Regions from separate parts of the Streptomyces sp. NPDC058671 genome, predicted to be linked through region 1. Evidence: riboswitches for the same ligand, from Rfam matches in the RefSeq annotation. Region 1 holds a riboswitch; the other holds the start of a gene.
The links. Region 1 has a riboswitch for glycine ahead of gcvP (aminomethyl-transferring glycine dehydrogenase). Riboswitches for the same ligand answer to the same signal wherever they lie in the genome.

Region 1 (3,401 bases):
TCGACCGGGGCGAAGGGGTGCATCTGACCGAACTCGGGCCAGGTGACCGGTTCCATCTCGGTCGTCGCGTTCAGCTTCATCGTGCAGGAGCCGAGCGGGATCATGCCGCGGTCGAGCGCGTAGTCGCGGTCGGCGAGCCGGCGCAGGTAGCGCAGCATCGACGTCTCGGAGCGGTGCGCGTGGAAGACCGGATGGGTCAGGTACGCGTCGGAGCGCAGCAGACCGGCGGGCAGGGCGTCCTCGATGCCGGCGTCCAGGGTCTCGACGTCGGCGGTGACGCCGAAGGCGCCCCACACGGCGGCGAGCTGCGCGCGGCCGGTGGTCTCGTCGCACGACATGGACACGTGGTCGGCGTCGACGCGGTACAGGTTGACGCCGGCCTCACGGGCGGCGGCCACGACCTCGTCGGCCCTGCCGGGCACACGGGCGGTGAGGGTGTCGAAGAAGGCGCCCTGGGTGAGCTCCACGCCACCGGCCGTCAGACCGGCGGCGAGGATCGCGGCGTACCGGTGGGTGCGGCGCGCGATGCCCTTGAGGCCCTCGGGGCCGTGGTAGACGGCGTACATGCCGGCCATGACGGCGAGCAGCACCTGGGCCGTGCAGATGTTGCTGGTGGCCTTCTCGCGGCGGATGTGCTGCTCGCGGGTCTGCAGGGCCAGGCGGTACGCACGGTTGCCGTCGGCGTCGACGGACACGCCCACCAGTCGGCCGGGCAGCGAACGGGCGTGCTTGTCCTGGACGGCCATGTAGCCGGCGTGGGGGCCGCCGAAGCCCATGGGCACGCCGAACCGCTGCGTCGTTCCCACGGCGATGTCCGCGCCGAGCTCGCCGGGCGAGGTGAGCAGGGTGAGCGCGAGCAGGTCCGCGGCGACGGTCACGACGGCGCCGAGCTCGTGGGCTGCGTCGATCAGGGGCTTGATGTCGCGGACGGCACCGGAAGCGCCGGGGTACTGGATGAGCACACCGAAGACACCGCGCTCGGCGACCTCGGCGGGGATGCCCTCGCTGAGGTCGGCGACGACGACATCGACGCCGGTCGGCTCGGCGCGGGTCTCGATGACGGCGATCGTCTGGGGCAGGGCGTCGGCGTCGATGAGGAAGACACCGTCCTTGACCTTGCCGACGCGCCGGGACAGGGCCATGGCCTCGGCGGCGGCGGTGCCCTCGTCGAGCAGGGAGGCGCCGGAGGTGGGCAGCCCCGTCAGGTCGGCGACGACGGTCTGGAAGTTCAGCAGGGCCTCCAGGCGGCCCTGGGAGATCTCCGGCTGGTACGGGGTGTACGCGGTGTACCAGGCGGGGTTCTCCATCACGTTCCGGAGGATCACCGGCGGGGTGAAGGTCCCGTAGTAGCCGAGGCCGATCATGGGCGCGAGGACCTGGTTGCGGTCGGCGAGCGTCCGCAGCTCGGCGAGGACCTCGGCCTCCGTGCGCGCGGCCGGCAGGGCCAGCGCCTCGGTGTTCTTGATGACGTCCGGCACCGCGGCGGCCGTGAGCTCGTCGAGCGAGCCGTAGCCGACCTGGGCGAGCATCTTGGCGCGCGCCTCGGCGTCGGGCCCGATGTGCCGCTGCTCGAACGGAATGCCCTGTTCGAGTTCGGAGAGCGAAGTTCGGTTGACGGTCATGTGCGGAGGCCTCCTGGTCGTCACGACCTGCGAGGGGCACCACGGCGCGGGTACCCGGACGGCCTCCCCCTCTGTCATCTCAACCTGAGAGTTTCACCGGCACGCCTCGCGGCACGCCGGCTTTCACCGTCGGTGAGAGCGCATGCCGTCGGACACCGCTCTGCTTTCCAGAGTGACCTCGTCCGCGCGGTACAGGGGCCTGAGAGATTCCGGGGAGGATTTGCTCCTTCGGCGCCCTCCGGAAGATTTCTCCGGGGGACTCTCCCGCACAGGGTCGACAGCCACAGCCAGCCTACCAGCGAGGTTCGCGCTCCTTTCGCTCAAGTGGCCGACATCCCACATGTGCACTTTCGTAGGGGGTACGTGCAGTTGCGACCAGTTGGAGGGACCGTGCAGACCGATATCGATCCGCGCAGCCTGATCGGCCGCAAGGCGTTCGACCGCGACGGACACAAGATAGGAACCGTGGACGAGGTGTACCTCGACGACGCGACCGGCATCCCCGAGTGGGCGGCCGTCCGCACCGGCCTGTTCAGCCGGGACGCCTTCGTCCCCCTGGACCCGAGCGACCTGCTCGACGACGGCCTCCACGTCCCGTACGAGCGGGCCCTGATCAAGGACGCCCCGGACTTCGGCGTGGGCCGTCACCTCTCCCCCGAGCAGGAACTCCAGCTCTACCGCCACTACGGCATGGCGCTCCCCCCATCCCCCACGGACACCCCGGACACGGACTTCGGCCGCCTGGCAGGCCAGTAGCCGGTCCCCACCGCGCCCCTGCCGAGTCCCAGGGGCGCTGAGACACGCCCACGCGTCAAGCCGGGCCGTCACCCCTCATCCCTCGCCGCGCACCAGCGGCAACGCCTCCCCCGGCACGAGCTCCGGATCGTCCACCGCGAAGGTCCGCACCCGACCCGGCTCCGACCACGGCTCCTCGAACCGCACCGTGACCCGGCCGACCCCGCTCCCCTGCACCCACCCCGCCCCGTACACGGCGTGCCGCACGTCGTGCCCCGGCGCCCAACGCCGCTCCACGGCCCCCTCGGCCTCGGGCTCGGGCCCGGACACGGCGGAGGCCTCGGCCGCGTCCACCGCGGGGGCCTCACCGCCGGTGAGGCCCTCCGCCTCGGCCTGGGCGAACAGATCCTCCTGCGTGTAGTCCGCGAGCCCACTGACCCCGACCCCCAGCAACCGCACACCCCCCGTCGTGTCCACCGCCTCGAGCAGCCGCCCCGCCGCCTCCCGCACCACGCCCGGGTCGTCCGTCGGCCCCCGGAGCGTCTCGGACCGGGTCAGGGTCGAGAAGTCGTACCGCCGCACCTTGAGCACGATGGTCCGCCCGGAGTGGCCCGAGGCCCGAAGCCGCCCCACGCACCGCTCCGCGAGCCGCTCCACCTCGGTCCGGATCCGCACCCGGTCGTGCAGGTCCACGTCGAAGGTGTCCTCGACCGACACGGACTTGGCGTCCCTCTCGGCCACCACGGGCCGATCGTCGTGCCCCAGGGCCATCCGGTACAGCGAGGCCCCGTGCGCCCGCCCGAGGAGCCGTACGAGTTCGTCCTCCCCCGCCTCCGCGAGGTCGGACACCGTGGTCATCCCGGCCCTCCGCAAGTGCTCCCCCGTCGCCGGCCCGACACCGGGCAGGATCCGGACCGAACGCGGCCCGAGGAGCTCGCGCTCGGTCCCGGGCTGGATCAGGACGAGCCCGTCGGGCTTGGCCTCCTCCGAGGCGATCTTCGCGATCATCTTGGACCCCGCGAGCCCCACCGACCCCGTCAGCCC
Region 2 (3,401 bases), on a different contig from region 1:
AGACGACGTCACCGAGCGCGTTGGCGGCGAACTCGGTGATGCCGACGGTCGCGACGCCGTCCTCGGCGTCCGACAGCCACTCGTGCTCCTTGGTGTACCGCAGCTGCTGGGGGTTGCTCATGGCCTGATTCTCCTGGATCGGGGGAGTACTGATGAACGTGGGTCTTGCGGGATGAGACGCGACGTGAGACGGATGCGTCACGTCCGGCTCGTGCGGAGCGTCACTTCCGGCGCTTGTAGAAGGGCAGCGCCACGACCTCGTACGGCTCGTGGGTGCCGCGGATGTCCACACCTACACCCTGGGTGCCGGGCTCGGCGTGCGCCGCGTCCACGTACGCCATCGCGATCGGCTTCCCGAGGGTCGGGGACGGGGCACCGGAGGTGACCTCGCCGATCACCTCACCGTCCTTGACGACGGAGAAACCCGCGCGCGGGACGCGGCGGCCCTCGGCGACCAGGCCGACGAGCCTGCGCGGCGGCGCGGTCTCGGCGCGCTCGGCGGCCTTCTCCAGCGCCTCACGGCCGACGAAACGACCGTCGTTGGTCGTCTTCTCGAACTTCACGACCCGGCCGAGGCCCGCGTCGAAGGGGGTGAGGGCCCGGGTCAGCTCGTGGCCGTACAGCGGCATGCCCGCCTCCAGGCGGAGCGTGTCGCGGCAGGACAGGCCGCAGGGGATCAGGCCGACGCCCTCGCCCGCGTCGGTCAGCGCCTTCCAGACGGTCTCGGCGTGCTCGGGCTTCAGGAACAGCTCGAAGCCGTCCTCGCCGGTGTACCCGGTACGGGCGATCAGGGCGGGCACGCCCGCGACCGTGCCGGGCAGGCCCGCGTAGTACTTCAGACCGTCCAGGTCGGCGTCGGTGACCGACTTCAGGATGCCGGGGGACTCCGGGCCCTGGACGGCGATCAGGGCGTACGCGTCACGGTCGTCGCGCACCTCGGCGTCGAAGCCCTCCGCGCGCTCGGTCAGCGCGTCCAGGACGACCTGGGCGTTGGAGGCGTTGGCGACGACCATGTACGTGGTCTCGCCGAGCCGGTACACGATCAGGTCGTCGAGGATGCCGCCGTCCTCCTGGCAGATCATCGTATAGCGGGCGCGGCCGTTGCCCACCGTGGAGATGTTGCCGACGAGGGCGTGGTCGAGGAGCGCGACGGCCTCCGGGCCGGTGACGGTGATCTCGCCCATGTGGGAGAGGTCGAAGAGACCCGCCCTCGTGCGGACGGCGAGGTGCTCGTCGCGCTCGCTGCCGTACCGGAGCGGCATGTCCCAGCCGGCGAAGTCGGTCATGGTCGCGCCCAGGGAACGATGCAGGGCATCGAGGGCGGTCAGGCGGGGGGCAGTGCTCATGGGGTGGCTCCCGGGTCCCAAGGGCGTGATCGGTGACGAACACATGACGGCGAGGACGTCCTCCCCATCTGTCATGGAACCTGAGAGGTTCACCGAGGGCATCTCGTCTCCGAGAGTTCGGCTTGCACCTTGGGTGGGGACACAGCAGGGTGTCCCGCTTTTCAGATCTGCCTCATCCGCGCGGTACGGGGCCTGAGAGATTCAAGGGAGGGTCTTGCTCCTTCGGCGTCCGGACACGCTGGGCGGTCCGGAACTCTCCCGCGCGGATTCGAGCGGCCGGTATGCGATTGTGTGGCGACTGTGCGCGCCTGGCGGGCACATCATTGCACGCGAGCTTCGCGGGGCATATCGCTTGTGTCCCATTACCACTTCTTTACACTTTGTGGGCAAGGGTCTCCCGAGGCCCGGCAGGGGGAGAAGCGATGAGGATCCAGCACAGCGGCGCGTGCGCGCCGAGCACGGGCATACCGTCCCAGCGGGCCCGCGCCAGGACCCGGGGCCGCGGCCGGATCCTGCGGGACCTCCGTCGGCTCGGCGGCCGGGGTCCGCACGCCCTCACCTTCGCGGCCGGTGACCTCGTCGTCGTCTCAGGACTGCCCGGCAGCGGCAAGTCGACCCTCATGAAGCGAGCCGCCGAGGGCACCGGCATCGACTCCCAGGACGTCCGCGAGCACTGGGAGGCCCGGATGCCCCGCCTCCTGCCGTACGCCGTCTACCGCCCCCTGGTCCGGCTCGCGCACTACGCGGCGCTCCACCGCGCCCTGCGCTCCGGCGCCGGGGTGATCGTGCACGACTGCGGCACCCAGTCCTGGGTGCGCGGCTGGCTCGCCCGCGAGGCCCGCCGCCGCGGCCGGGCCCTGCACCTGCTCCTCCTCGACGTCCCCCCGGGCATCGCGCGCGAGGGCCAGCGCGCCCGCGGCCGAGGTGTCTCCGCCTACGCCTTCGCCCGGCACCGGCGGGCCGTCGGCCGGCTCGTCGAGGCCGCCGAGTCCGGCCGCCTCCCGCACGGCTGCGCCTCCGCCACCCTGCTCGACCGGGACGCGGCGGACGCCCTGCGGAGGATCGGCTTCCGGGAGGCCGCCTGAGGGACGCGCGGGGCCCCCGGCACCCTCGTTTCCGTACCCTTTCCGCCACGGCCACGCCGAGGCGGCGTTAGGGTGCTGCCGGGGCGGCCGGTGCGGCAGGCCGTGCGAGAAGGGGAAACGGGACCGTGGACGTGACGTGGCCGGGCAACGAGCTCGAAGAGGTCCTTGCCGCCTCACTCGGCAACCCGGCGGCCGGCGGCCGCCTGGTCGAGGTGCTCGGGCGCAGCCCCATCTGGGTCCCCCTGCCCAACGGCGGCGGACCCGAGAGCCCCGACCTCGACCTCGCCACCATGGAGATCGACGGCGCGGCCTACGTCCCCGTCTTCAGCTCCGAGCAGCAGTTCCTCGCCTGCGTCGGCACCCACATGTCGTTCACCGTCGCGCCCGCCCGCGACTTCGCCCGCGGTCTGCCCCCGCAGCTCGGCATCGCCGTGAACCCCGGCGGCACCGTCGGCGTCCCGCTGCCCCCGCCCGCCGTCGCCGAGCTCTGCCGCGTCGGCCGCACCCCGCTCGACGGCCCCGCCACCGGCGGCCGTGTCCGGCTCTTCGAACCCGACTGGCAGGACGACCCCGTCGACTTCCTCGCCGCCGCCTCCGCCGAGTTCGAGGCCACCGGCGTCGTGACCAGCGCCCGCCGTGCCCTCGCCAGCGTCGAGGGCACCGAACCCGCCCTCTTCGTCGGCGTCCAGCTCGCCGCCTGGGACGGCGTCGACCGCCACGCGCCCCTGGACGCCCTCGGCCGCGCCCTGGGCCGGGTCGAGGTCGCCTGGCCGGTCAACCTCATCCTGCTCGACATGGCGCAGGACCCGGTCGGCGACTGGATGCTGGAGCGGGTGCGCCCCTTCTACCAGCGCACCGCCGGGTGACGGACGACCTGTTTAAGCTGAACTGAATCGTCGGCTGGACGAACGTGGTGAACGGAAGAGGGGTGGGACCCAGGGTGAGCGCGTCAGGCACCGCGGCGACCGGA

Region 2: another riboswitch for glycine. It lies ahead of gcvT (glycine cleavage system aminomethyltransferase GcvT); the one in region 1 lies ahead of gcvP (aminomethyl-transferring glycine dehydrogenase).

Annotation. Positions count from the first base shown of each region.
Region 1 covers NZ_JBHXSA010000009.1:9,532-12,932, reverse strand. The annotation lists gene gcvP (aminomethyl-transferring glycine dehydrogenase) at 1-1,622, opposite strand, end outside; glycine riboswitch at 1,800-1,899, opposite strand; gene ACFWV2_RS13345 (PRC-barrel domain-containing protein) at 2,013-2,378, shown strand; gene ACFWV2_RS13340 (DNA polymerase IV) at 2,454-3,401, opposite strand, start outside.
Region 2 covers NZ_JBHXSA010000007.1:23,798-27,198, reverse strand. The annotation lists gene gcvH (glycine cleavage system protein GcvH) at 1-121, opposite strand, end outside; gene gcvT (glycine cleavage system aminomethyltransferase GcvT) at 222-1,346, opposite strand; glycine riboswitch at 1,518-1,617, opposite strand; gene ACFWV2_RS10760 (AAA family ATPase) at 1,769-2,431, shown strand; gene ACFWV2_RS10755 (enhanced serine sensitivity protein SseB) at 2,557-3,297, shown strand; gene ACFWV2_RS10750 (enhanced serine sensitivity protein SseB C-terminal domain-containing protein) at 3,372-3,401, shown strand, end outside.